One region of the Shewanella cyperi genome, then DNA from elsewhere that is predicted to be linked to it. Evidence: riboswitches for the same ligand, from Rfam matches in the RefSeq annotation. Region 1 holds a riboswitch; the other holds the start of a gene.

Evidence for each region. Region 1 has a riboswitch for lysine ahead of lysC (lysine-sensitive aspartokinase 3). Riboswitches for the same ligand answer to the same signal wherever they lie in the genome.
Region 2: linked by a shared signal. The riboswitch ahead of JYB84_RS05600 (Na+/H+ antiporter NhaC family protein) and the one ahead of lysC (lysine-sensitive aspartokinase 3) in region 1 are both predicted to bind lysine.

What each region holds. Positions count from the first base shown of each region.
Region 1 covers NZ_CP071501.1:606,022-620,644, forward strand. Annotated here, with positions in the region: gene JYB84_RS02525 (class 1 fructose-bisphosphatase) at 1-337, opposite strand, end outside; gene JYB84_RS02530 (S9 family peptidase) at 565-2,817, shown strand; gene arcA (two-component system response regulator ArcA) at 2,927-3,643, opposite strand; gene JYB84_RS02540 (DUF3293 domain-containing protein) at 4,206-4,637, shown strand; lysine riboswitch at 4,767-4,944, shown strand; gene lysC (lysine-sensitive aspartokinase 3) at 5,077-6,435, shown strand; gene JYB84_RS02550 (succinylglutamate desuccinylase/aspartoacylase family protein) at 6,435-7,541, shown strand; gene asnC (transcriptional regulator AsnC) at 7,579-8,040, opposite strand; gene rluA (bifunctional tRNA pseudouridine(32) synthase/23S rRNA pseudouridine(746) synthase RluA) at 8,112-8,786, opposite strand; gene JYB84_RS02565 (winged helix-turn-helix domain-containing protein) at 8,941-11,091, shown strand; gene JYB84_RS02570 (hypothetical protein) at 11,425-11,610, shown strand; gene JYB84_RS02575 (2-hydroxyacid dehydrogenase) at 12,013-13,002, shown strand; gene JYB84_RS02580 (dienelactone hydrolase family protein) at 13,065-13,802, shown strand; gene JYB84_RS02585 (mechanosensitive ion channel family protein) at 13,810-14,352, opposite strand; gene JYB84_RS02590 (spermidine synthase) at 14,431-14,623, shown strand, end outside.
Region 2 covers NZ_CP071501.1:1,324,034-1,338,656, forward strand. Annotated here, with positions in the region: gene JYB84_RS05550 (proline--tRNA ligase) at 1-350, opposite strand, end outside; gene JYB84_RS05555 (GGDEF domain-containing protein) at 912-2,204, opposite strand; gene JYB84_RS05560 (acyltransferase) at 2,226-2,789, opposite strand; gene tsaA (tRNA (N6-threonylcarbamoyladenosine(37)-N6)-methyltransferase TrmO) at 2,831-3,565, opposite strand; gene rcsF (Rcs stress response system protein RcsF) at 3,575-3,949, opposite strand; gene JYB84_RS05575 (amidohydrolase family protein) at 4,011-5,279, opposite strand; gene JYB84_RS05580 (amidohydrolase family protein) at 5,279-8,356, opposite strand; gene JYB84_RS05585 (H-NS histone family protein) at 8,514-8,909, opposite strand; gene JYB84_RS05590 (electron transfer flavoprotein subunit beta/FixA family protein) at 9,216-9,965, shown strand; gene JYB84_RS05595 (electron transfer flavoprotein subunit alpha/FixB family protein) at 9,966-10,889, shown strand; lysine riboswitch at 11,014-11,217, shown strand; gene JYB84_RS05600 (Na+/H+ antiporter NhaC family protein) at 11,298-12,863, shown strand; gene JYB84_RS05605 (thymidine kinase) at 12,968-13,546, shown strand; gene JYB84_RS05610 (GNAT family N-acetyltransferase) at 13,537-13,962, shown strand; gene JYB84_RS05615 (Crp/Fnr family transcriptional regulator) at 14,017-14,623, opposite strand, start outside.

The sequences.
Region 1 (14,623 bases):
TGTCGATGTTGGAGGAGCCATCCAAAGGGTCGAAGCACACCAGGAACTCGCCCTTGTCGCCCAGCACTACCACCTCATCTTCCTCTTCCGAGGCCAGGGCGCGCACGTGGCCATCGGCGGCCAGGGCATCTTTGAGCATGTCATTGGTGATCACGTCGAGTTTTTTTTGGCTCTCCCCCTGGACGTTTTCGGTACCGGCTACGCCGAGCACACCGGCGAGGGCACCTTTGCGCACGGCCTGGCTGATGTCCTTGGAGCTGTTGGCCAATGTGGTCAGCAGCGCCGCCAGCGCAGGCGACAACTGGGCTTGATTCAGGTATTGGGACAGGGTCTGCATGTTATGTCCTTAACGGAAAGTGAGGGCTTGATGATTTTTGCCGCCAATGATACCCGAGATTGATGAATTTTTCAGTGCGTTCCCGCGTGGGGCCGGCTTTGCTTTTCATAGTGGCATACAGACCTTTGTTACAGTATCGGCTTTGGTAAACGTGGCCACTTAAGGCAGAATGAGGCCTGTTTTGCCTTGGTCACAAGGGCCGGGCTTGGACCCCAATGGATAAAATAATGATTAAAAATTGGTTAGGGACTGTGTTGATGAGCAGTGGTTTATTGGCTGTTGGGTTTGGCAATCAAGCTTTGGCGGCCCAGGCATTTCCGGGGGCGGGTACTGCGCCTTTGGCAATCGAGCGCATGTATGCTTCACCGGCGCTGGCGGGCACCAGCCCCCGTGGGTTAAGCCTGTCGCCGGACGGCAAGCGGGTGACCTATCTGGCCGGTCGCGCTGACAATCAACACTTTTACGATCTATGGCAGATGGATGTGGCCAGTGGCAAGGTCAGCCTGCTGCTGGATGCCGACAAACTGGCGGCCGGTGAGCTGTCCGATGAGGAAAAGGCCCGCCGTGAACGCAAGCGTATCTATGGCCAGGGCATTATGGAGTATTTCTGGGCCGATGACAGCCAGGCGCTGCTGATCCCCGCCGCCGGTAAGCTGTACTATTTCACCCCGGCTAACGGCGAGGTCAGGCTGCTGGCCACGGGTGAGGGCTTTGCCACCGATGCCAAGTTGTCGCCCAAGGGCCATTATGTGTCCTTTGTTAGCGAGCAGAACCTTTTCGTGTTTGATTTACTGCAGAACAAGTTGCTTCAATTGACCCGGGATGGCGGTGGTGCCATAAAAAATGCCATGGCGGAGTTTGTTGCTCAGGAAGAGATGGACCGCATGACGGGCTACTGGTGGGCACCCGATGAGTCGGCCATCGCTTTCACCCGCATTGATGAGTCAGGTGTCGAGTTGGTCACCCGCAATGAAATCTATGCCGATGGCATCAAGCTCACCGAGCAGCGTTATCCCTATGCCGGCAAGGCCAACGTTGAGATTGCCTTGGGTGTGGTGACCCTGGCTTCCGGCAACACCTCCTGGGTAGCGCTGGGCCAAGATAAGGACATCTATCTGCCGCGGGTGGATTGGTTACCGGACAGCAAGCAGCTGAGTTTTCAATGGCAGAATCGCAATCAGCAGCGGCTGGAACTGCGCAAGGTGGCCATCAATCAACCGGACAGTTCAACCCTGCTGCTGGCGGAGACCAGCAAGGCCTGGGTGAATCTCAATAACGATTTGCACTTTCTCAAGCAAAGCTCCGATTTCCTGTGGGCCTCGGAGCTGGACGGTTTCAAGCACCTGTATTTGTTTGACGAGCACGGCAAACTCAAGAGTCGGCTGACTCAAGGAAACTGGGCAGTCGATGAGGTGGAGTTTGTCGATGAACAGGCCGGCATGGTCTATTTCAGCGCTCGCATGGATAAGGTTACGGAAAAGCACCTTTACCGGATTAGCCTCAAAGGCGGAACGCCCGAACGCCTTAGCCAGGAGGCGGGGATGCACGATCCCGTGTTTGCCGACGATAAGGCGGTGTATCTGGACTATTTCAACAGTTTGAGTCAACCGCCCCAGATAAGTCTCAACGATGGCAACGGCAAGCGCCTGGCCTGGGTGGAGGAAAATGCGGTGAAAGCCGGCCATCCCCTGTATCCCTTTGCCGGCCTGTGGCAATTGCCTGAGTTTGGCACCATCAAGGCCGATGATGGCCAGGCCTTGCATTACCGCTTGTTCAAGCCGGTCGATTTCGATGTCAGCAAGCGTTATCCGGTGTTGGTGCGGGTTTATGGTGGACCCAATGCGCAGATGGTGGTCAACAGTTGGAACGAGCAGGATTACTTTACCCAGTATCTGTTGCAGCAGGGTTACCTGGTATTTCAGCTGGATAACCGCGGTTCGGCCCATAGGGGTACCCGCTTTGAGCAGGTGATCTACCGAAACATGGGCGATGCCGAAGTGCGGGATCAGGTGGCGGGTGTGGACTATCTGCGCACGCTGCCCTTTGTGGCCGGAGACAGGATTGGCATTTTTGGTCACAGCTATGGCGGCTACATGGCGCTGATGAGCCTGTTCAAGGCGCCTGAGCATTTCAAGGCGGCCATATCCGGCGCCCCTGTGACCGACTGGCGCCTGTATGACAGTCATTATACCGAGCGTTACATGGGTACACCGCAGGATAACGAAGCCGGTTATGAAGCGTCCAGTGTTCTGCCCCATGTGGCGGGATACCAAGGCGGCTTGCTGATGTATCACGGTATGGCGGATGACAACGTGTTGTTTGAGAACAGTACCAAGGTATTCAAAGAGTTGCAGGATCAGGGCAAGCTGTTCCAACTCATGACCTATCCCGGCTCCAAGCACTCGATGCGTGGTGATAAGGTGCGGGCCCATCTGTACCTGACGTTGGCGGACTTCCTCGACCGAGAATTGAAGCATTAATAAAGAAAAAGCCAGTCGAATGACTGGCTTTTTCATGGTCAGGCCCGAATTTGAGCCAATAAAAAAGCCAACCTAAGGGTTGGCTTCTGATTTTGGGTGCAGTCCGGGATTACTCGCCCAGGTTGCCGCAGAAACGATAACCTTCACCGTGAATGGTGGCGATGATCTCCGGTGTATCCGGCAGGCTCTCGAAGTGCTTGCGAATACGACGAATGGTCACGTCCACGGTACGGTCGTGTGGCTTGAGCTCACGGCCGGTCATTTTCATCAGCAGGTCGGCACGGGTGAGGATCTTGCCCGGGTTCTCCACAAAGTGCAGCATGGCGCGGAATTCGCTGCGCGGCAGTTTGTAGGATTCACCCTGGGGGCTCACCAGCGAACGGCTGTTGATTTCCAGGCTCCAGCCATTGAAGCGATAGACTTCAACTGAGCTTTTCTCTTCTGTCTCGGCGCCTGCGCTGTTGACGCGGGTCAGAAGGTTACGGGCACGAATGGTCAGTTCGCGGGGATTGAACGGCTTGGTAATATAATCGTCCGCGCCAATTTCCAGCCCCAGGATCTTATCGACCTCGTTATCACGGCCTGTCAGGAAGATAAGACCAATGTTGTTGATTTCACGCAGTTCACGTGCAAGCAACAAACCATTCTTACCGGGCAGATTGATATCCATCACCACCAGGTTGACCTTGTTTTCCTGCAGGGCTTTATGCATTTCTGCGCCATCATTGGCTTCAGTAACCACATATCCTTCTGCCTCGAAAATACTTCTCAATGTATTACGGGTTACAGCTTCATCTTCAACGATAAGAATGTGCGGATTTTGCATATCAAGTACCTAAGTTAATCAAATCTTTGCTAATCATAAGTGCCCGTCGCCCCGGGCTCTCTACCAAAACGCTGACTGGATCAGTGGTCACGCAAGTGCTTTCAAAGACGGGTCTGAACGGCAATACACTTGATGATTAGTACAAATCGCCAGCTGTCACAGGAAGTCGCGGCCGTACTTTCTTCGATAATCCAAGGCCAGGGAAGGTCCCTTAGCCATTGTTTTTCTGTAAAGTTTACATGTTAAATTCAATGTAGATCACATTTGCTTAGGCCGTGTAGTCATACTGCGACAGCAGTGTCCGGTTATGTAACATTTTATGTCAATGTACGGCCGGATGCTTGGATGGCTACGTGCGGCATTGTACTCGTTTTAGGCATTTGTTAACAATTGAAATGTTAACAAATCGGCTGCTCTGGTTGGTTAATATTTGTTAACTCAAATAATGTTCATAAAAATTAAATATTTAAAGTTAAATCTTATCATGGCTGTGCCTGAGGGCTGGGCAAGATGTTTCAGTCTGCTAAACTGTATCGGGTTCTGAAAGATGAAAAGCAACATCATGGAATGTCAGATCAATCACCTCTGGTCCCTTTATCAGCAGACCGAATTTCTGTTGATGCAGAATATTTCCCCCGCCGCGTCCTTTGCCATCATTACCGCCCATAATCCCCGCGGCGAACTGCTGTCCGAATGTCAGAATCGTCTCAGGGACAGGCAGCTGTTGGCGGACATAGAGGCCTTGGGCGTCCCCTATAGGGCGATGGTCGGCACCAGTCCGGATTTGCAACATAAAGAAAAAAGCTGGGCGGTATTTATGGAGGCCGGTGATGTGTTGGCGCTGGCCGAAAAATACCAACAAAATGCCATTTATTATGTGGAGCAGGACAGGTTGAAACTGCTGCCCTGCTTAATGCCCGGCCCTGAGTTGCAGCTGGGCAGCTTCCGCAGCAGAGCCCGCCTTATTGGTTCCATGACCGACTTCAACTGTTAGTCTTTCCTTGATACGTTGGCAGTGTTGAATCCTGCCAACCAAACTCCTTGCGCTATATTTAACCGGTCAAAAAATGTCATTGACTTGGGACGGGCTTTATTGCTACTTTTTTGGTCCCTTCCCTTGGGAAGGCACAGAAGAGGAGCGTCAACTAGGTAGCCGTTTCGAGGAGCATCCACTCCGATGACGAAAGGTGAGGGAGATTGACGCCGAGGTAATGCCATGTGGAATTGCATGTCGTTATCGGTCGGCCAGGCTGAATCCTGTCGATTGTCACCTGTTTTTTTGGTGGAGAGCTTCTGGTGACGATCGCTGTTTCCCTTCTATGGGGTGCTGTATCTTTGCACCAGGCTCTTCGAACGTATTTTGTTCGGAGCTGATTCATGAATATCCAATCCCTGTTTGTTATTGCTGCTTCCTGTTGTCGGGAGGTGTGCTGATGTCTCTGGTTGTTGCCAAATTCGGCGGTACCTCGGTGGCCAATTTCGACGCCATGTCACGTTGTGCCGACATAGTGCTCAATAATGAAGCCTGTCATCTGGTGGTGGTCAGTGCCTCCAGCGGTGTGACCAATTTGCTGGTAGAGTTGACCCAGGCTACGGTCAATGATGAACGGCGCCTGCAGCTGCTGAAGCAGATTGCCCAAATTCAATATGAAATCCTTGATTGTCTGACCCGCCCCCAGGATGTGGCTGCCCAGCTCGATAGTCTGCTGAGCCGCATTTCTGCACTGAGCGAGGCCTTGGTGCTCAATCGCAGCAAGGCGATTATGGATGAGCTGCTGTCCATGGGAGAGCAATGCTCGTCATTGTTGTTTGCTGCGGTGCTGCGGGAACGCGGCGCCAGCGCCAGCAGTTTCGATGTGCGTCAGGTGATGCTGACCGACAGTCACTTTGGTCGCGCGGAGCCGCAAATAGGCGAGATTGCCGAGCGTGCGCAGCAATGGCTAGCGCCTTTACTGACAAACCAGATTATTGTGACCCAGGGTTTTATCGGCGCCGATAGCGAGGGCCGAACCACTACCTTGGGTCGTGGTGGCAGTGACTATTCGGCGGCCTTGCTGGCCGAGGCCCTACGGGCGGAGGCGGTGGAGATTTGGACCGATGTGGCCGGTATTTACACCACAGATCCGCGCCTGGCGCCCAATGCCCGCCCCATCAGCGAGATAAGTTTCAGCGAGGCGGCCGAAATGGCCACCTTTGGTGCCAAGGTGTTGCACCCGGCCACCATACTGCCGGCGGTGCGCCAGCAAATTCAGGTGTTTGTTGGCTCCAGCCGCGAACCGGAAAAGGGCGGCACCTGGATCCGTCATCAGGTCGAGAATCCACCCACCTTCAGAGCCGTGGCGGTACGCCGGGATCAGACCCTGCTCAATCTCCATAGCCTGGAAATGCTGCATGCCCGTGGTTTCCTGGCCGAGACCTTTGCCACTTTAGCCAGGCACAAGATCTCGGTGGACCTCATCACCACCTCAGAGGTGAACGTATCCCTGACCTTGGATAAGACAGGATCGGACTCCAGCGGCCAGGGTCTGCTGAATGAGGCTCTGCTGCAGGAATTGTCCCAGCACTGTCGGGTCCGGGTTGAAGAAGGCTTGGCGCTGGTGGCCATCATAGGTAACCGTATTGCCAGCACCGCCGGGATCTGCAAGCGGGTGTTCGAAGTGCTGGAACCCCACAATGTGAGGATGATTTGCCAGGGTGCCAGCCCTCACAATCTCTGCGTGCTGGTCTCCGAATCCGAAGCGGCGCAGGTGGTTAAGTCACTGCACCAAAATCTGTTCGAGGAGGGGCTGTAATGGCATTTGTAAAGAGTGCCGTTCCAGTCGGTGAGTTGGCTGCTGGCCAGCCATTGGAGTTGCCGGTCTACAGGCTCAAAGGGCAGGGGAGTGGACACCCCAGCGTTTATATCCAGGCCAACGTCCACGGTGCCGAGGTGCAGGGCAATGCGGTTATCTACCAGCTGATGAAGCTGCTGGAGCACTATCAGGTACTGGGAGATATTACCCTGGTGCCGCTTGCCAATCCGCTCGGGATAAACCAAAAGAGCGGTGAGTTTACCCTTGGCCGGTTTGATCCCATTACCGGGGTGAACTGGAATCGCGAGTATCTGGATCATCATCTCGACATTGAGGCCTGGTATGCGGAACATGCAGGATTGGATGACGCGGCCTTGGTGATGGCCTTTCGCTCTACCCTGGTGGAAAGCTGTCAGGCAAGACTGAATAATCCCTGGGGCGTGACCACGGGACACAGGCAGGCGGTGACCTTGCAGGCCATGGCCCACAACGCGGACATAGTGCTGGATCTGCATACCGGCCCCAAGTCATGCAAGCATCTGTACTGCCCTGAGTTTGATCGTGCTGCGGCGCAGTATTTTTCCATTCCCTACACACTGCTGATCCCCAACAGTTTTGGTGGCGCCATGGATGAAGCGGCCTTTGTTCCCTGGTGGACTCTGGCCGAGGTGGCAAAGGCAAGCGGTCGTGAGCTGGGCGTCAAGGTGGCGGCCTTCACCCTGGAGCTGGGCAGTCAGGAACGAATCGATCTGGCCGATGCACTGGAGGATGCACAGGGTATATTGGCTTACCTCAGTCATCGCGGTGTGATTGCCGAACAGGTCGCCCCCAAGTCGATGAAGCGCCATGGCTGTTTGCTGAAACACTATCGCAAATTCCATTCTCCCAAGGCGGGTATGGTGGAATATCTTGCCAAGGTGGGAGAGCCCCTGCGCGCCGGAGCACCTCTGGTAAACCTGCTCAGGATGGACAAGTATGGCAGTGGTGAGGGATTGAGCACAGTGTCTTTACCCGAAGACTGTGTGCCGATACTGCATTTTGCATCGGCCTCTGTACATCAGGGCACAGAGCTGTACAAGGTCATGACACAAGTGTTTGAGTTGTAATACATAAAAAACCGGGCTTTTGGCCCGGTATTTCGTGTTAAGGCTTAATGGCTCTGGATATCGGATTTTGCAGGCTAATCAAGGTTTCTGTTGATTGGATTTCATCAATGGACTGGATGCGGTTTATGAGCACATGTTGAAGTCCTTCGATTGACTGGCACATGACTTTAACAAAAATGCTGTAATTGCCTGTGGTGTAGTAGGCTTCTACCACTTCTTCAAGGGCATTCAACTTGGCCAGTGCCGCGGGATAATCACCGGCGCTCTTGAGGTTAATGCCGATAAAACAGCAGACATCGTATCCCAATGCTTTGGGGTTGACCGTAATCTGGGCGCCGGTAATGATACCGGCCTGCTTCATTTTTTCTACCCTGACATGTATGGTGCCGGCGCTGACTCCAAAACGTTTTGCCAATTCAGCGAAAGGTGTTCTGGCTTCCTGCATCAGGGCTTCGAGAATTTGATTGTCCAGTTGGTCACGTTGAAATGCTGTATCCACAGAAATAGGCTCATAATTTCATTTAATGAGCACTAATTTACGCGTTTAACTGCAATTTTGCCAGAAAATGCTCACTGTTCACCGATTGCTTCCCAAAAAGGAACTGGGGCACTGAACTGCATGGGCTGTTTGCTGAAGGGGTGAAAAATACTGAGTTCTGCGGCATGCAACAATAATCTGTCCGCCAGTGAACGCGCCAGGGGATCGGCATAGAATCCATCACCCAAGATAGGATGGCCCAGAGCCAACATATGCACCCTGAGTTGGTGGCTGCGTCCGGTTACGGGCATCAAGCGTACCAAGGTCGAGCGTTTTCCATAGCTCACCACTTCGTAATGCGTGAGGGAGGGTTTGCCCACCTGCAAGTCCACTTTCTGTTTGGGGCGATTTGGCCAGTCACAGATCAATGGCAGGTCTACGGTGCCTGAAGCCTTCATATGGCCGGCGACCCTAGCGTAATATACCTTCTGGGTCTCCCTGTCCCTAAATTGGCGTTTGAGTTCGCTCTCGGCACTGCGCCTCAACGCCAGGACTATGACACCTGAGGTGGCCATATCCAACCTGTGCACTATCTGACTATGGGGATGAGCTTCTTTAACCCTGGACCATATGCTGTCGTGGTGCGCCGGATCCCGACCTGGGACGGACAGAAGACCGCTGGGCTTATTGAGCACTATGATGTCTTTATCCTGGTACAGCACATCCAGCCAGGGAGTAGTCGGTGGGCTGTAAATAAAGTCGTTCATAATTCAACCAGGGCAGGGATGGGGGCGCTAAGATACCCAAGAGTATCTTTAGAGGCAAGTGCAGGCAGCTTGTTGTTACAGTTCGGCCCTTCCACTACAGGCCGGTAATTGATTAAATACACATCCATAAAAATTGGGTAACACAGCGAACGGCATGTTTAATAATAAAAAATACCAGTTAGGTGATTACCTCATAGTCCCTGAACGCTGCGTGATCGACAGAGACGGTATCGAAAACAAACTCGAGCTTCGGGTTATGCAGGTATTGGTGTGTCTGTTGGAACGTGCCGGACGTCCTGTCAGCAGGGATGAACTCATTCAGGAAGTCTGGCGTGGTGGCATAGTTTCGGACAATGCCATTAACAGGATTATTGGCATATTGCGTACCAGTCTGGGCGATGATGCCAGAACACAGGCGGTGATAAAAACACTGCCCAAGGTGGGCTATCTATTGGTGTCAGACACACTTCAGCCTTTAACAATGAAGCTACTTAGTGAGTCGGAGTTAGCTTCCAATGAGACCATGATTCTCGGAAGTGATGCTAGCAGTCTTATGCCAGATGGGAGTTCGGCGTCATCTGAACCGGGAAATCGCGTCAGAAACAGACCAAATAAATATGTTATTGGCGCCGCGCTCTTGCTGTCGTTGTTAACCTGCTGGTATTGGTTTATTCCTTTCGTCTCAAGTCTACAGAACAGCAATCATGTGGCTGACAATATTCTTACTCTGGTACCTCTGACCAGTCTTGATGGTCAGGAAGTTGATCCCATACTTTCTCCGGATGGTAAAAAGCTGGCCTTTTCGTTTCGGGAACGGGATGGTTCTTTTTGGCGCATCATGACTCAGGATGTGGCTTCAGGAACTATTAATTTTGTCGAATCTATCCCTGAACCAGGAATGAACCAGCGCTATCCCGCCTGGAGTAATGATGGCGGACATCTGGCCTTTCTGAATTTCGATGGCCAAAGTCGCTGTGAAATGGTGCTATTGGACATGCTGACTCGCACCCGTAAGGTGTTGACGACATGCCATCCATCCTTGCAATCCGGTGCATTGGCGTTTCGTGGTAAAGAGTTGATTTTTATTGATACTGAAGGACTGGATAATTATAAGAAAATATATCGCATTAACATCGAAACCCTCAGGCGTGAGCAGCTAAGCCAGCCCCATAATATAGGTCGTGGTGACTATGGGCTTACCCTATCGCCAGACGGTGAAAAATTAGCTGTGCTGCGAAACTTTGGTTGGTTTGATACCTTGGTGATGCTTTTCGATTTCTCTACCGGAGAATGGCAGCAACTGTTCAAGGTTGGCTATCCATTAAAAAGTTTGGCATGGCATAAAGAAAATCATGGGTTAATTTATCGAGCCGAAGAAGGACAACTTCACCTATTTGATATTAATACTAAAAAAGTGGCTCGCCTTACTCACGCCTCTCAGGAGATCAACTCTCCCAGGTCCAGTGACAAAGGTGAAGTTGTTGCCGTTTCTGGTGATCTTATAAAGGAAGAATTGTGGCTCTGGTCATCGCCATTTATTAACGGAACTAAACCTGCACCTTGGGTAACATCTGACAGGCGTGATTTTCGTGGAGCAATCAGCTCCGATGGTACTTTTACTGCCTTTATATCTAATCGTACTGGTCTGCCTCAGATATGGCTTAAAAAACAAGAAGGACAAGAGCTTCAATTAACAAAATTCTCAAGTTTTTCCCATATCGATGAGTTAACTTTTTCACCGAGCAGCAAATTTTTAGCCGGCAGTATCAATGGTGCTGCTTTTAGACTGAATGTCGCCAGCAATGAAGTTGAATTTGTTCCCAATAGAAATTCCGTTAAGAATATTTCGTTTGGCATGACAGATGAAGACTTGGTGATCTTAACCTTGGATAATGGTAAACGCCAATTGCTGTTGATTGATGCTGATACAGGAAATACAAAGAAGCTATTAAGTGCAGATGGTTTTTCAGGGAAGTATGATAGGGAAACCGGATTGTTTTATTATTCAAAAATGCACCAGCAAGGAATATGGACGTTGAGAGATGGAGCCGAAGTGTTGGTGACGGATAAATTTACCCCATTTTTTTCCTGCAGCTGGCAAATTATAGATAATAGCATTTGGTACTTGGATCGAATTGATGAACAATTTTATCTAGCAATGATATCGATTTCATCAGGGGAGGAAAGACGTCAAAAAATAGAGGTGAAAAATCTTTCGACCAGAATCCTCTCTATGACCAATGATCATCGAATACTGTTGTCAGTGCTTGATGACGCCAATACTGATATTGTATTTTTAATGTAAACAGTGTGTTATGGGTTACTAACGTTTTCATCATCTTTCCATTATCGCCTTGATTACACTTCGAGGCTAATCTCTTTCACATCAACTGGCTCGGCAAAGCGCTAGCTAAAAGAACGACACCATACCCTGAGTCGCTAAATAGCATTGCTTTTTATCATTGGTCGCAAAGCAATGGCGTAACAGCGCAGCCGAGTCAGTTGAACCTTTTTAATTGATTTTTCGAACTGAATTTTGACGGAATAAGAGAGTAAAACCCAGTGTTGTGTATTCCGATGAATTCCAGTCGAGAACGTAAATAGTTTAATCGTAGCGATATCATTTGGAGAATATTTTATGAAAAAGCATACCACACTTGCCGCAGCCTTGGCTTTCTCTACCGCATTGGCTTTGCCATTCTTCTTGAATACGACAGAAACTCAGGCTCACGATGAGTCACAAAACACTTCTATTTGTGAGCCGTTTCCAGATTGTGTTATTTACTATGCAGATGAAGCGCCAGAAGGTAGCACTGAACTGTAAGTTTGCGTTGTGGTTTGAGGTAATACTTATGTTAACTATCGGTCTGTATTTCCTCGGTGCTTTCAGTGGCTTGATATTTATCTACTACGTGTTCTTAAACTTGGTTCTTGCGTCCGAAGAATCCAGTTTGCTTGACCAACAGGACGACTAAATCTCCCTTTCCGTCAAAGTGGGCACCTTGATTAATCAAGGTGCCGCTTTTTTATTTGATGCTTACACCACATCAATCATTGTTTATATCTGAGATTTATTCCTGATGTGCACTTGTGTCGCCACATTTTGCTGTCGTGAAGCATTTTTCTGCGGATGACTTGTGAGACTGGGGACAAGTTTTCACTTTTGCCCTACACTCGCCAGCTTTAGACTTGCCTAATGGGCCATGATTTGGGCGTGAGGGAGATTATGAGAATCGGCTTTTTCAGTGCCAAGCACTATGACATTCAGCACTTTGACAAGGTAAATAAGGCCTTTGGTGCTCACATCGAGTATTTCGATGCCAGGCTTTGCTCCCAGACGCTGAAGTTAGCCCAGGGATTCGAGGTTATCTGCGCGTTTGTTAACGATGAACTCAATGCCACTGTGCTGCAACAGTTGCATGAGCATGGCACGCGGTTGATTGCCATGCGTTGCGCCGGTTTCAATAATGTGGATCTGGATGCCGCGACCCGTCTGGGCATGACAGTGGTCAACGTGCCGGCCTATTCCCCAGAGTCCGTGGCTGAACACGCGATTGCCCTGATGCTGACCCTGAATCGGCGCATTCACAAGGCGTACCAGCGTACCCGCGATGCCAATTTTTCCCTCGAGGGTTTGGTTGGTTTCAATATGCATGGCAAAACCGTCGGGATTATCGGCACGGGGAAAATCGGTCTTGCCACCATCAAAATCCTGCTGGGATTCGGTTGTAAGGTGCTGGCCTACGACCCTTATATCAATGCCGAGCTGAGCAAGCTGGGGGTGCCCTATGTCGGCCTTGATGAGCTTTTTGCTAATGCCGACATCATCAGTCTTCATTGTCCGTTGACCAAGGACAACCATCACCTGTTGCGCGCCGAAACCTTTGCCCAAATGAAGCCCGGCGTCATGGTTATCAATACCAGCAGGGGAGGATTGCTGGATGCCTTTGATGCCATGGAAGCCTTGAAGCATGGACAAATTGGCGCTTTGGGACTGGATGTGTACGAGAATGAGAAGGAACTGTTCTTCGAAGATAAATCCAGCGAGGTGATTCAGGACGATGTATTTCGCCGCTTGTCCGCCTGCCACAATGTGGTATTTACCGGTCACCAGGCCTTTCTCACCGAAGAAGCACTGGATGCCATAGCCGGAACGACCTTATCCAATGTGCAGACTGTGTTGTCGGGTAAGGTCTGTGGCAACGAGCTCAGCTAATCAGGTACTTGCCGGACAAAGTCCAATCGCACCAATGCAGGAAATCAAACAGGAGAGTACAGATGCGGATAATTCAACACACTGAATGTTTACCCACGGCCACAGGCCCCATGCAGACAACTGTCTATCGCCCGGCTGCTGCCGGGGCGTATCCTGCTATCCTGTTTTACTCGGAAATTTTCCAGGAGACGGCGCCCATCAGTCGCATGGCCAGCATATTGGCAGGCCACGGTTTTGCCGTATTGGTGCCGGAGATCTTCCACGAACTCAATCCCATGGGCACAGTGCTGGGCTATGATGACGCCGGCAAAAACAAGGGTAACAGCGATAAGGCGTCAAAGCCCTTGGAGCAACATGACAGCGACACCGAGGCTATGCTGGCTTTTTTGGCCGCGCAGGATTGGTACTCGGGAAAAGTGGGCGCCATGGGCGTTTGTATTGGTGGCCATCTGGCGTACCGAGCCGCAGTCAATCCGGGGGTAGCCGCCGCATTTTGCCTCTATGCCACCGACATTCACTCGGGCACCCTGCCAAGCGCGCCCGGCAACGATTCTCTCAGCCGCACACAGGATATCCGGGGAGAACTGGTGATGGTTTGGGGCAAGCAGGATCCCCATGTCCCCCGTGCAGGCCGGGAGCTGATCCAGGCTCGCCTGGAAAAGTGCCACACTTGCTATAGCTGGCTGGAGGTCAATGCCGAGCATGCTTTTATGCGCGATGGTGATGCCAGGTACGATCCTGCCCTGGCGTTGCAGATGTTCCAGAATGCCATTGCCCTGTTTCAGCGTTGTTTGCGCTGAAGGTCCTCTAGGGTTTCGGAAGGCTGGGGGGGACCTGAGTTGGTGATTTTGGATTGTTGGCGCTTTCCTGGCTCAGTTTGAACACGGCTTTTTGCAGTATTTGGTTATTGGGATAATTGATCAAGGTGCCGTCTTCGCGACGAATTAGCACGTGAAAAAGTGCTATGTCTACAATTTCACCACTGATATCTTCGTCTTTGTCGACAACTTTGATTCTGTCACCTATTCGATATGGGAATACAAAAAAGATCAGTATTCCAGACGTAATATTACTTAAGATCGACCACTGTGCGACCAGTGCCACGCCCAATACAGCGAAGGCTGACGACACAAAAAGCGATATATCCTGATAGCCCAGTCCCAGTGATAAGGCTACCAACACCAAGGTGATAAAAAATAACAGGCCGTTGATGAAGCGCGTTACCAGAGTGGTTCTGGCTGCATTTACCTGCTTTCTTTGTGCCAGCAGTGCGATAGCCTGCTTTAAATGCCGGCGAATAAATACGAACGCGATGAGATAAAAACAGGCAAGCAGGATCTGATTTGTCATAATAGCTCCTTTGTCATGGACCCAAGCATTTTACCGTGATGGTCATAAGTCACCAAGGGTCAGAAAGGAACAGAATTTATGTCGCATTATCGCCTCTTGTGTCAGCAAGAAGACTCCCTTGGCCCCATTTGGGTGCTGGAAGATGATGAATACCGGGTGCTTGCCTTTGCCGAAAACGATGAGCAAAGTAAAATCAGCAAGAAAAGTCCGCACATCCCGGCCCATTCCTATGTCCAGGCCATGCTGCAGGTGCTGTTGTTCAGTGAGCCGC
Region 2 (14,623 bases), 720 kb from region 1:
AGGTCGGTGATCACTTCCTCATGGGTTGGGCCCAGGACGAAGTCACGGTTGTGACGGTCGGTGAAGCGCAGCAGCTCGGGACCGAACTTGTCCCAACGACCCGTTTCGACCCACAGATCCCCGGGTTGTACCATGGGCATCAGTATCTCTATGGCACCGGCCTTGTTCATCTCTTCGCGCACTATGGCTTCCACCTTGCGCAGCACTCGCAGGCCCGTGGGCAGGTAGCTGTACAGGCCGGAGGCGTTGCGGCGGATCATGCCGGCACGCAGCATGAGTTGATGGCTGATGACTTCTGCGTTGGCAGGGGTCTCTTTCTGTGTCGATAACAGGTATTTGCTGACTCGCATTCCCGATGTCCATTATTGAGTTGAATGGGCAGCATTTTAGCATCTCAAGCGGAGCTGTCACCTTGGAACCGAGGATAAATGGGAGGATTTATGCCTGATGAGGCAAATATTTTTCAGCTAATAGCTCTCGGTCCGGAAATCCTGTGAATGGGCCTTAGGCTGCTTAGCATCTCAAGCGTTACTGTCACCTTGGATTGGTCGATAAAAGGCCCGATTTGTGCCTGATGAAGCAAATATTTTTTAACTGATGGCATTTGGTCATGAGAATTCGCGAATGGACCCAGGATTCATAGCATCTCAAGCGGAGCTGTCACCTTGGAACCGAGGATAAATGGGAGGATTTATGCCTGATGAGGCAAATATTTTTCAGCTGATGGCCCTTGGTGAAGATAATTCGCGAATGGGCCCTGGATTCTTAGCATCTCAAGCGGAGCTGTCACCTTGGAACCGAGGATAAATGGGAGGATTTATGCCTGATGAGGCAGCTGTTTATCAGCCGATGGCACTGTATCGGGGCCGGGAGATTTCGCGAGCCGGGGATTCCGTCAGCCGGGAGTGCCGTCAGCTGACCTGGGCGATGGGAGCTTGCCTGTCCGGCAGGGCACAGGGAGCCACCAGGGCCTGATTGCCCCCTTGAGCCCGGGCTTGCACTAAGGCCGCTTCGGCATCCTGTAGCAGGCTGTCCCAGGCGTGGGCCGAGCGTGGCACCTGACTGGCGATGCCCACCGACAGAGTGATGCGGGGATTGCTGGCCTTGAGTGGTGCGGGAATATCGGCACTCAGGGTCAACTGACATAATTTTTGGGCCTGTTTGACGGCCTGTTCCAGATCGGTTCCCGACAGCACCAGGGCCAGGGTGTCATCGCGCACATGGGCAAGAAAATCATCGGCCCGGTTGCAATGCAATTCCAGCAGTTGGATCACGCGGATAAAGCTTGGGTGGGGCAGGGGCCCCAGTGGCGTGCCGTCATATTGTTGCAGCTTGTCGGGACTCAGCAACAACAGCGACAGATTATCGCCGTGGCGCAGGGCCCTGAGCCATTGCTGCTGCAAATGTTGATTGAGGGCACTGCGATTGTGGAGACCTGTGATGGCGTCTTTTTGTGCCAGGCCGGTTTCCTGTCCCAGACGTTGCTGCAAGCGGCTGAGTTGCTCGTCCATTTGCTGTACTTCACGATTGACCGGCGTGAGTCCCGCAACTATCGGCCGCTGCTGGCTGAGGAGATTCAATCTGCGTCTGAGCTGCAGCAGGGGTCTGACAAAGTGACGCCCGAGGATAAACCAGGCCAGGGTTTGGCTGATGAGTAACAGCAGCAGGGTAAAGCCGGCCAGGATCAGCTTGAGTTTCCAGCGATCCAGCGCCGCATCGTGTTGCTGTTTGTCCAGTTGGGATTGGCTGAGTTTGCCGATGCGCACTCCCAGATCGCGACTGGCCTCAGCCATTCCAGGTAAGGAAAAGGCGTCAGTGGCCTGTGGATCCAAAGACTTCAAGCTTCGCAGCAACTCCTCTGCCAGCCCTTTGGCCTTGGGATCCTCCAGACTATCGGTCAGTTGTTGTTGGCGTTCGCCAAGTTCTGTGAGCCACACCTGACGTTCCCGCGGCGAAAGACTGGGCCAGTGGCGGGCCAATTTTTCCATTCCCAATTGCTGCATCTGAGCCTGCTGCTGGGCTTGCTGCTGGATGCGATAGCTGTCTATCCAACTGTCCTGCAAGTCCGCCATCCTGTCTATGGTTAACATGGCAATCACGCAGCTGATAAGAGGCAGTATCGACAACAACAGAAAGCCGAGCCTGAGCCTCTGTTTCATTGAAGGCAGGCGGGACTCATCTGTTTCGGTTGTCGCATTGGCCATGGGCTTGCTTCCTTGTCTGGCTTATTTGTCGCGTCTGTCGCCTATGACCCGCGCCGGGTTACCTGCCACTATGGCATAGTCGGGCACGTCCCGGGTCACAATGGCGCCCATGCCCACCACGGCGTGATTGCCTATGGTGACACCGTCCACTACCCCGGCCTGGGCACCAATCCACACATCTTCCCCTATGGTGATGCCCCGGGAACTGACGGCTTGCTGATACAGCGGCCGGTCGAGGGCCATGCCATGGTTAAAGGCATAGAGGGTGACATTATTGGCGATACGGGTTCTGTTGCCTATCTTGATGCCCACCCGGCCACCGTCGATGGAGCAACCATGGTTGATGGCCACCTCGTCACCCAGGGTGAGGGGGCCATGAATAAAGCTTTCTGCCGCTATCATACAGCGATTGCCCATGCGTATATCCCGGCCCGGTTCGGCAAACAGCCTTGCTTCGGGGGCAATAAAACAATCCTGGCCCAGGTGCACCGTTTCAAGCGCCGTTAATTCTGCCTGCACTGCTTGCTGCCAGGGCCTGGCCCAGGCCAGATGCTTATCCTTGAGCGAATAATAAAGCCAGGGCATCCACGACAGGCGTTTTTTGTGCTGGGCCTGATAATCCGGACTCAAGTGCCGCTCTCCAGCATGCCGGGCCTGAGTTCGAGCACCTCTATTCCCTTTGGACCAATCTGCCAGAAGATATCCAGATCGTACAGGGCCACCTGATATAACTTGGCGTCGTCCTTGGCCTTTTTATAGGCGGGACGGGGATCCTGGGCCAGCACCCCCTCAATGAGAGCCCTGAGATTGGGGCTTTGGGGCCGGGCGCCGTATCTGGCCACCTGGGCCTCGGCTTCGCTGCAAAAATGCACCGGGTATTGAACCGGCGCTTCCTGGGCCATGCCGCCGATGGCATCGGGGATGGCGTCCGAAAAGGGAATATAGGGTTTGATATCGATAATCGGGGTGCCATCGAGCAGGTCCATACCGCTGATCTCGAGGCAAATCTTGCCGCCACGACGGACTATGCCATGGAGCTTGACCACAGACTGGCCTATGCCGTTGGGCCTGAAGGTGGAGCGGGTGGCGAATACCCCCAGCTTTTCATTACCGCCGAGCCTCGGGGGCCGCACCGTGGTTTTCCAGCCCTGGGCCAGATTTTCATGGAAGCAGAACAGCAACCACAGATGGGAGTATTGCTCCAGGCCGCGTACCGAATCGGGATCGTTAAAGGGGCCGGTTAGCTCCACGTAACCGTGAACATCCACCAGGCCAGGTTGGCGCGGAATACCGAACTTCTGTTTATAGGGCGTGCGGCAATAGGCGACGGCGGTAATTTGGTTACTGAAACTGGCTGACATGAAAACCGCTTATTCCTGCTGTTGACGGATGGCCTGACCAACACACATGGCGCTGGTAATGCAGCCGGGGCTGGGCTCGGTGATCAGGATGCATTGACGTATGATGAGGCCATTGGCGCCCTGATCGGCAGCCTGGCGCCTGGCATGGGTGCGGGCATCGGCGAGGGTCACGGGCACATCCTGTGGCAGGGCTTGGCAGGCATGACCCTCGACCAAGCCTATAACCTCATAGCGACCCGCGGGACGGGCATCGCCTTCGAACAGCTGCACGTCCCCGGCCTTGAAATAGTCTTTGATGGCCTTGCCATCGAGATTGCTGTTGAACTGGTAACCGGCGCAACCACCGAGTACCGGCACCAACAACAAGGGCAGTGCTGCTTTCATGTTCATCCCCTGAGCTTGAATATAAGGCAAGGCGAAAACGCCTTGCCTGCGTCAGGAAATTCTACTTCTTCAAGTACTTTTGATAAAGCTGCTGCTGGCGATTATTCAAATCCACCCGGCGGCCGTCGATAAACAGGGCCTCAATGCGACCGCTCATGGGGTCCAGTATATCGCCCTCGGCCACTATGATGTTGCCGCGGTAGCCCACCTCGAGCGCCCCCATGTCATCCACCCCCAGCATGCGGGCCGCATCCAGGGTGATGGCCCGCAGTGCCTTGTCCTGACCCAAACCATGGGCCGCGGCATAGCCGGCGGCAAAGGCCAGGTTACGGCTATCCCAATCACCGCTGTAGCCAATGGCGAAGGGTACACCGGCATCGTTCAGCAGCGCTGGAATACGGAAGGCCATGTCAACGGGTTCATCGCTGCGCTGGGGCAGGCTGAAGACGCTGGCATAGATGACCCTGGCTCCCAACTCGTTAAGTGACGCGGCCTGGCGCCAGGCATCGTAGCCACCGACAATCACGGGTTTGAGCTGGTATTCACGGCACAGTTTCAGGGCTTCCTCAATGTGCTGTTCCCTGTCCACGTGGATGAACAGGGTGGCGGCGTCATCAAACAGCGGCGCCATGGCGGCCAGATTGCGCTGCTGCGCTATCTTGTCGCCGGCCTTGATGCCCAGGGCATAGCGCTTGGCGTCGGCAAACAGGGTGCGGATTTGCCTGATGGCCTCATCGTGCTCCTTGAGTTGCTTGCTGCGCTCCTCATCATCGCTGGCCAGGGGGCCGAGTTCCGGCCAGTACAGGTGCTGGCCCATGCGGCTTGGCACCAGGGCCTGTTCCACAGTCCAGCTGTCCAGTCCCACCAGGGCGCTTTGACCCGCCATGGCTTCCCCTTCGGGCACCAGCTGCACATGGCTGATACCGTTGCGGCGCAGGGTAGGGATGATCTCCGAATCCGGATTGAAGGCGCTGGCGGCCCTGAGTTCGGCATTGTTCAATCCCACATCGGCGATGTCGCGGGTGGGTCTGGCCATCTCGATTTCGACCATGCCGGCGTGGGAGTCCAGGGCGATAAGTCCCGGATAGATACGTTTGCCGCTGGCATCAATTTCCTCGGCGCCCTCGGCGGCGAGTTGTTTGCCTATGGCGGCAATGCGTCCGTCATGCAGCAGCAGATCGGTATCTTCCAGGATCCCCTGACTGACGGTGTAGAGGGTGGCGTGGCGCAGCACCAGGTCGCGGCTCTGGGCCGTGGCCGGAATAAGATCATGTGCCACGGCAGGCAGGGCCAGCAGGGGCAGTAAAAGGCTGGAAAGCAGGGTTCTCATTACAGGGCTCCCTCGAAAGTCTGGCCGGCATGGGTGCCAAAGGCCTGGTAATGGGTATCACAATGCCACTGGGGCTCGTTATTGTCCTTGGGCGTTTCACCGGCGGTGCGTTTGGCATCGGCGCTGAGAATTTTCTGCACCAAGGCCGCGCGCTCTTCGTCCTGGGCGCGGGCGATGGTGGCATCGGTCTCGCGATCAAAGTAGCGCTTGCCATCGACCCAGACGGCTTCGGTGCGGGCATAGACGGACAGCGGGTTATTGTCCCACAGCACCAGATCCGCGGATTTACCCACCTTGATGGAGCCCACCTTGTCCTCAACCCCCAGTTGCTTGGCCGGGTTGATGGTAACCATCTTCCAGGCTTCCTCGGCGCTCATGCCGCAATACATCATGGACTTGGCGGCCTCCTGATTCAGGCGGCGCTGGGTTTCAAAGCTGTCGGAGTTGATGCTGGTGACTACCCCCTTTTGCGTCATCAGGCAGGCATTTTGGGGAATGGCGTCATAGACCTCAAACTTGTAGGCCCACCAGTCGGAGAAGGTGGAGGCGCCGGCACCATGGGCCGCCAGTTCATCCGCCAGCTTGTAACCTTCGAGCACGTGGGTGAAGGCCTTGATCTTGAATTTGTAGGTTTCGGCCAGGCGCAGGAACATCAGGATTTCAGATTGCACATAGGAGTGAATGTGCACATCCCGCTGCTGCTTGAGTACCTCAAGCACGGCATCCAGACGGGTGCTGGGGCGGGGGCTCAGGGTGCGTTTTTTGTCTGAGCTGCGCAGCCTCTCATACTGGGCCAATTCACTCTCGTAATGTCTGGCGGCATCAAAGGCATCGGCTATGGCGGATTCCACCCCCATGCGACTCTGGGGAAAGCGGCTGGTGAATTTGTCGCCCCAGTTGCTCTGTTTGACGTTTTCACCCAGGGCAAATTTGATGCTGGCCGGAGCGCCCTTGAATTTGAGTGCTTCGGCATTTTCACCCCACCTGAGTTTAATCAGCTGGGATTGACCGCCTATGGGGTTGGCGCTGCCGTGCAGCAGTTGTGCCGTGGTCACCCCGCCGGACAGACCGCGGTAAAGGGCAATTTCATCCGGATTGAGTATGTCGCCAATGCGCACTTCGGCGGTGATGGCCTCCGAGTCCTCGTTGGTGCCGCCGTTGATGGCGATATGGCTGTGCTCATCGACTATACCCGCCGTGAGGTGTTTGCCACTGGCATCTATTACGCGATAACCGCTGGGAGTCGACAGTTGCTTGCCGATGCGCTCTATCTTGCCATCGGCCAGCAGCAGATCGGCGTCCTCCAGTATGCCCTCGGCTTCCGAGGTCCAGATGGTGGCGTGGCGGATATGCAGTCGTTCGGCCTTGGGCAGTTGCTCCAGACCAAAGGCCACATTGGGTTGGGTGAGTTTGCCAATCAGGGGCTCGGCGGGTTTGGCCTGCTCCTTGGGTGGCTGATTTTTATTGTCCGCTGTAGTCAGGTCCTCCGCTGCGGCGGCTGTACCTGCTAGAGGCTGCGCTTGCCCTTTGGCATCAGTCATCCGGCCCGAAACACCATCCTTATCGAATACCAGACTGAAGCGACTCAGGCCTGTCATTCCGGCGGCAGAGAGATCGGCGCTGAAGATCAAGCGGCCGTCGACCAACTTGGGTTCCTGCAACTCAATGCTGGTTTCGCCACTGCTGAGGCTGCCCTTGAGTTTGGGCTCGGTTTCCAGCTCAAGTGTTAATTCCAGTTCATCCAGCTGCAGTCGATATTGGCCGGACAGTGTGTCCCTGGGGCTCAATTCCTGCTCATCGCCCTGCAGCCAGACGCTCACTATTTTACCGTCTTTGAACAGATCGCCGCGGCTGACCACCAAGTCGGCCATGTAGCCGGGGGCCAGGCGACCGGCAATGTCGTCAATGCCGGCCAATTCTGCGGCACTGCTGGTAAGGGCCGCCAGAGCGTCGGTCTCACTCAGTCCATGGGCAATGGCCTGGCGTAGTCTGGGCCAGAAGTCTTCCGCTTTACTGATGCCATATTGGGTAAAGGCAAAGGGTAATTTGCTGTTGGCCACCAGTGCCGGGTTGGCCGGCGCCCGCTCCCAATGCCGCAGTTCGGCAAGGGATACCTCACGCTCAACCAGGGGATCGGCAACCTCGGGAGCCTTGGGGAAGTTGAGCGGCAATATCAGCCCAAAGGACTGGGCCTTGAGTTCATCCAATCTGGCATACTCTTGGCCGTTGCCCAGCAGGGTGCCCTTGAGCTTCTGCTCGGACAAGAGTCGGGCCGCCCGCAATTGGCTGTTCAAATCACGGGTATCAAACAGAAATGTTTGTTGTTCCAGATTGCCCAGGGCATCCAGGGCACTGTTGAATTCCAGACCGGAAATAACCGCCTGCTCTGCCAACTTGGTTTTATTTTCCTGATACCAACGGACATCGCTGAAGGTTTGTCTTATCAGGGCCATGGCCCCCATTAAAGAGCGGGGATAATCCTGTTTTGAGCTGCCTTTATCGAAGGCGATAAATTGCTGTCCCTGAGAGCGATAGATAAGCTCAGAAGGATTTTTATCGGCCAGGGATACCACGGCGGCGCGACCACGGAAAATGCCATCAAGTTTTGCCGTCTGCACACTGGTAAAACCGTTATTGGTCCATTTATCCGCGGCACCTTTATTGGGCTCGATATAATCCACCCATTGCATCTGGGCATGAATAGCACCGTTGTCAGCATTGCCACCAACGCGTTTTATTTCATAGACAGGTCTTTCCCGCTCATCTTTGGGATACTCGTAGCCAATACCATATTCGGCAAAGGGATCAATAAAGCCCGGATATACCTCATAGCCACTTAAGTCTATCACCAGGGCATTTTCCGGTATCTGACCGTCTTTAATGATCTCTTTAATATGATTGCCTTCAATGACCAGGGTGGCATTGGTCAGGGTTTCGGTGGCCGATAAATGCAGTGTGGCTCCGGTAATGGCGGTCAGGCGGGTGAGGGGAGCTTGGAGTAAGGTCTTGGCCGATAAGGGCAGAGAGATCACTGCCGGCAACAGCCACAAAAGGGTTTTGGCATTCAACTTGTTCATTTTATTAGTTCAGTTGCGTCTGCGGGACAAAGGTGAATCGAGGTTAACCGAATTGGATACCCATTGGCAAAAACGGAATTGTAAATGACTTTGCTGTTTTGGCGGCCATAAACAAAAAGCCCGGCAATGCCGGGCTTTTTAATGGTGTCAGGGACAATTAGATGAGGAAATCATCCATTGAACGACCCTTGTCCATTTCATTCTTGAATACGGTTGGCATGCGGCCTTGACCAGTCCAGGTCACTGTCTCGCCATTGACTTCAATTTGGTATTTGGCAGGGCGTGGTGCACGCTTTTTACCGGCAGGCTTGGCTACACCGGTTACGCCCAGATCATCTACAGACAAACCGATTTCAGCCATTTGCTTGCGAATTTCTTCAATCTTGGCGATGCGCTCGGCATTGGCCTTCAATTCTTCTTCGGCTTCGGCTTCGCGATCAGCAATCACTTTTTCCAACTTGGCTGCAACATCACGGAGATCGGCAACTGACAAATCTTTTACAGCGGCTTTAAAACGGCGACCATGAGTCAATATTTCCAGAAATTCGCTCATACTATTTTTTTTCCAGTTCAAATTGTCCGAAGACGGGTTAACGGATAACAGTGAAATAATAGAAATAAATATTTAAACTGGCAAATTAAAATTCCCTTTAATTAAAAAAATGCACGCTTATAAGTCAAAAATGCGCATTTTCTGTCTGAAGTGTTCAAAAATCTGGCCAGTGATGGGAGTCGCAAAGATACTTAAGCGCTGCTGTCTCAGGTTGACGTTTACGTTAACAGGACGTAAAGTTGGCCTATTCCGTGCCGGTTGCACCGGCACATTCCACTGAAAGATAAGGTGCAGGAAGGAAACCCTATGAAAGTATTGGTGCCTGTAAAGCGCGTGGTCGATGCCAATGTCAAGGTCAGGGTCAAAGCCGACAACACAAATGTTGATACGGCCAACCTCAAGATGGCTATCAACCCCTTTTGTGAAATCGCCGTTGAAGAGGCTGTGCGCCTGAAAGAAGCCGGTGTGGTCAGTGAAATCGTGGTGGTCAGCGTCGGCAGCAAGGCTGTTCAGGAACAGATGCGCACCGCCATGGCACTGGGTGCCGATCGCGGCATTCAGGTTGAAGCAGAAGATGAATTGGCACCTATCTCCATTGCCAAGCTGCTGAAGGCCGTACAGGACAAGGAACAGGCACAATTGATCCTCATGGGCAAGCAGTCCATCGACGGTGACAACAACCAGACCGGTCAGATGCTGGCCGCGCTGATGGATGCTCCCCAGGCGACCTTCGCTTCCAAGCTGCAGGTGGAAGGCAATACCCTGCTGGTGACCCGTGAAGTGGACGGCGGTTTGCAAACCCTGAAGCTGCCGATGCCAGCTGTAATTACCACAGACTTGCGTCTGAACGAGCCCCGTTATGCCAAGCTGCCCGATATCATGAAGGCCAAACGCAAGCCCCTGGACACTGTGACCGCGGCCGATTTGGGCGTGACCCTGAAGTCACACCAGAATCTGGTAAGCGTCAATGCACCTGCGGCCCGTCAGGCCGGCATCATGGTTGCCTCGGTTGAGGAACTGGTGGAAAAACTGAAAAACGAAGCGAAGGTGATCTAAATGGCCATTTTAGTAGTTGCAGAACATGATAATGCCAGTCTGAAACTGGATACCGCCAAGGTAGTGACTGCGGCCAAGGCCATTGGTGGCGACGTACACCTGCTGGTGGCCGGTGCCAACTGCGCCGCCGTCGCCGATGCTGCCGCCGCCATTGACGGCGTGTCCAAGGTCCTGCTGGCCGATAATGCCGTTTATGCAGCCCATCTGGCCGACAATATGGCGGCCCTGGTGTTGTCGCTGGCCGGCGATTACAGCCATATTCTTGCTCCTGCCAGCAGCATGGGCAAAGACATGTTGCCACGGGTCGCGGCTCTGCTGGATGTGGCTCAATTGTCCGAAGTGGTTCAAATCAAAGACGCCAACACCTTCGTGCGCCCCATCTATGCCGGTAACGCCATGGCCACTGTCACCAGTCTGGATGACAAGAAAGTCATGACAGTCCGTGCCAGCGCCTTTGATGCGGCTGCCAGCGGCGCACCTGCACCGGTCGCCAAGTTGGATCAGGTATTTGAGTCCAAGACCAGCTTCGTCTCCCAGGAGTTGTCTGTATCCGAGCGTCCCGAGCTTGGCAACGCCGGTGTGATAGTGTCCGGTGGCCGTGGCATGGGCAGCGGTGAAAACTTCGCCCTGCTTGAGCAACTGGCCGACAAACTGGGTGCCGCTGTGGGCGCATCCCGCGCCGCAGTGGACGCAGGCTTTGTGCCCAACGATCTGCAGGTGGGCCAGACCGGTAAGATAGTGGCGCCACAATTGTATATCGCTGTCGGTATCTCAGGTGCCATCCAGCACCTGGCCGGTATGAAAGACTCCAAGGTGATTGTTGCCATTAACAAAGATCCCGAAGCGCCCATCTTCCAGGTGGCAGACTACGGTCTGGCGGCGGATCTGTTCGAGGCAGTCCCCAAGCTGATTGAGTTGCTTTAAGCCTTAATCTGCGTCAGGATAGGCGCCCCCGGGGATACCCCCGGGGGCGCCTGTGTTTTTTATGCCCCGTTAAATTCAGCTAACCGCGTATTTTTGGCACAGGTCGGTTATAGAAAGTTCAGCTATAAAAAGTAGAGGTGCGTCAGGCAAAAGTAACGGTCGCTAGGGTGATGCCGGTGATCGACCGTGAAAGGGCTATGACGCCGAAGTGGGATAGGGGAATCACACCCGCCTGCTGGTGCTGTTTCCGATAAGGAACAGCACTGCCATAGTAAATGCCTGTCGGGATGATGGGCTGTCGTATTTACTGTGGAGCGCTACTGAAAGGACTGGTGCCCGCTGCATTCATTGTGCTTTTACACCGCTTCAGTTGCCCTCCATTCGTTAACCAAACGAAGATTAAATTCAATGAATGTAATGAGTTACGCCGAATCGGTGCTGTCTCTGCTGCCACCTGTGGTGGCAATCGTGTTGGCCATTTTGACCCGCAGGGTGCTGGTGTCCCTTGGGTTGGGTATTGTGGCCGGGATCCTGCTGCTGAGTGACTTTTCTCCCCTTGATGCCTGCCTGCTGCTGGGTGAACGGGTGGTTGCCCTGGTGTGGAGCGATGGTGCCCCCAACAGCTGGAACCTGTACATTCTGGGATTTCTGGTGCTGCTTGGGATGATCACCGCCCTTATCAGCGCCAGTGGCGCGGCCCGGGCCTTTGCCGACTGGGCCAGGGGACGGATCCGCAATAAGCGCGATGCCCAATTGCTGACCCTGTTTCTGGGCTGTGTGGTCTTTATCGACGACTATTTCAACAGCCTGGTGGTGGGCTCCATCGCCCGGCCCCTGACCGACAGGTATTATGTGTCCCGGGCCAAGCTGGCTTATTTGCTGGACTCCACCGCCGCCCCCGTGTGTGTGATTTCCCCTGTATCCAGTTGGGGCGCCTATATCATCGCCCTGATAGGTGGCATTCTGGCATCCCATGGCGTCAGCGACACAGGTCATTTGGCGGTATTTATCCAACTGATCCCGATGAACTTCTATGCCATTTTTGCCCTGGCAATGCTGCTGTGCGTGGTGCTGTTCGGTCTGGATGTGGGGGCCATGCGCCGGCATGAGCAATATGCCCAGCGTGGCAACCTTTATGATGAAACCAAGGGCGTGCCTCCGGGCAGCAATGTTGAGTTGCCGGAAGAGGGCAGCGGTAAGGTCGCCGGCTTGTTTGTGCCCATAGGCGTGCTGGTGCTGGCGACGGTCAGCTTTATGATCGGCAGCGGCGCCATGGCGCTGGCCGACGCCGGCCTGCCTTTTTCCCTGATTGGCGCCTTTGAGAAAACGGATGTGGGCGCATCGCTGTTTTTCGGGGCGCTGTTGGGGCTCAGCGCCACCCTGGCACTGGTGCTGTGGCAGGGCATGGCTCCTCGGTTGGTCAAGCGAGCCTCGGTACAAGGGGCTCGCTCCATGGTCCCGGCGCTGTATATCTTGCTGTTTGCCTGGACCATAGCGGGCATCATAGGAGAACTGGGCACGGGTAAATACATGGCCAGTCTGGCCGGTGGCAATCTGCCATTTGCCCTGCTGCCGGCGCTGATGTTTGTGCTGGCCGGCCTGACGGCGTTCGCCACCGGCACCAGCTGGGGCACCTTTGGCATCATGCTTCCCATAGCTGCCGATATGGCCATGGGCAGTCACAGTGCCATGATGCTGCCCATGCTGGCTTCGGTGCTGGCCGGCGCCGTGTTTGGCGATCACTGTTCACCTATTTCCGACACCACGATTTTGTCCTCCACCGGCGCCAGCTGCCATCACATAGATCATGTGCTGACCCAGCTGCCATATGCCCTTATTGTCGCCTTCATCAGCCTGGTGGGGTATACGGTGATGGGTGTGACCGAGTCCGTGTGGGCCGGTTTCGGTGTCGCCTCCCTGACCTTCGTGTTGGCGGTGCTGTGGCTGAAACACAAGTCCGGCGCCCGCGACTGACGCTGTGACAGTCCGTGGCCGCGGTGCAGGGAGGCGCCGCGGGACTTTCGGCGCAATTTGATGCTAAGATAGCCGCCGTTTGAGATAAGGACAGGAACTCCCCTTTGGCACAGCTCTATTTTTATTACTCGGCCATGAACGCCGGTAAATCCACCTCTTTGCTGCAATCTTCCTATAACTACCGCGAACGGGGGATGAACACCCTGGTGATGACCGCGTCCATCGATGACAGGTATGGCCTGGGCAAGGTGGCGTCGCGTATCGGTATTCAATCGGACGCCCAGGTATTTGGTGCCAATGACAACCTGCTCGACATGATAGCCACGGCCCACGCAGCGACCCCTTTGCACTGTGTGCTTATCGATGAGAGCCAGTTCCTCGCCAAGGATCAGGTGCGCCAGTTGACGGCCGTGGTGGATAAACTGGATATTCCCGTGCTCTGTTATGGTCTGCGTACCGATTTCCAGGGTGAGTTGTTCAGCGGCAGCCAGTATTTGCTGGCCTGGGCCGACAAGCTGGTGGAGCTCAAGACCATTTGTTACTGCGGTCGCAAGGCCAATATGGTGGTGCGCCGCGATAGCCAGGGCAATCCGGTGCGCGAAGGGGCTCAGGTCGCCATTGGCGGCAATGAAAGCTACGAGTCCGTGTGCCGTAAACACTTCCAGGAATTGGTATGGGATTGATCCGTACTGCCACGGAGCAAGACGCCACGGCGGTACAGTCACTGCTGGCGCAGCTGGGTTATCAACACCCGCTGGATGCCGTGGTTGAGCTGCTCAAACGCAGCGAAAAGGATGACAACAGCCTGTGCCTGCTGGCCTTTGACGGCGACAGGCCAGTGGGGCTGATGAGCCTGCTGTTTTTCTTTTATTTTCCGGCCGCAGCCCTGCAGTGCCGGATCACGGCCCTGGTGACCGACGAGCATTGCCGCGGGCAGGGCGTCGGCAAAGCCTTGTTGCAAAAGGCGCAGGAACTGGCCAAAGGCCGCGGCTGCAAGGCGCTGGAACTGACCACCTCGCTGTCACGCACCCAGGCCCAGGCCTGGTATGAGGCCCAGGGTATGAGCCGCACTTCTTATCGCTACTGCATTTCGCTATAACCTGGCGTTATTTCCTTAAGCTGGGCTGAGCGCCTGCGGCTGTCAATCCTGGCCTCAGTTGCTGAGGGTGAGGATATTTATCCGTTCGCAGGGCATGGCTGTGGCCTGCAGCTGCGCGTCTTCCAAGGGGATATTGGCGCTGGCATACAGCTGGCCTATGTCATCGATATGTATGGCGCTGCGGCACTCGCGGATAAGCCCCTCGGTGAGCATTTTCTTCATCAATCGGGAAAAGGTTTCCGGTTGAATCGACAGCCTCGACGCCAGCACCCGCTTGGGAATATCCAGCTCCACCACGCCCTGATTATCGCCGGTGCGTTTCAGGTTGCGCATCAGAAACAGCAGCAGCCGTGACTGGGCGTTTTGCACCGACAAGAGTTCCACTTCGTTGAGATCTTTACGCAGCCGGACGCTCATGGCGGCCATGATGGCGATGCAGGCATCGGCGTTGCGCTTGAGCAGCCCCAGGTAGATTTCACTGTCAAAGCTGACCAGAATACATTCGGACACAGCCTGGGCCGACACGGGATAGCTGGCCTGCTGGGAAAACATCAGCGCCTCGGCAAAGGTGCGGCCCTCGCGGACCACTTCAATGACCTTGTCCTGGCCCTGCAAGCTGGTGCGGTACAATTGCAGGTGTCCCTGGATCACCAGATAAAAA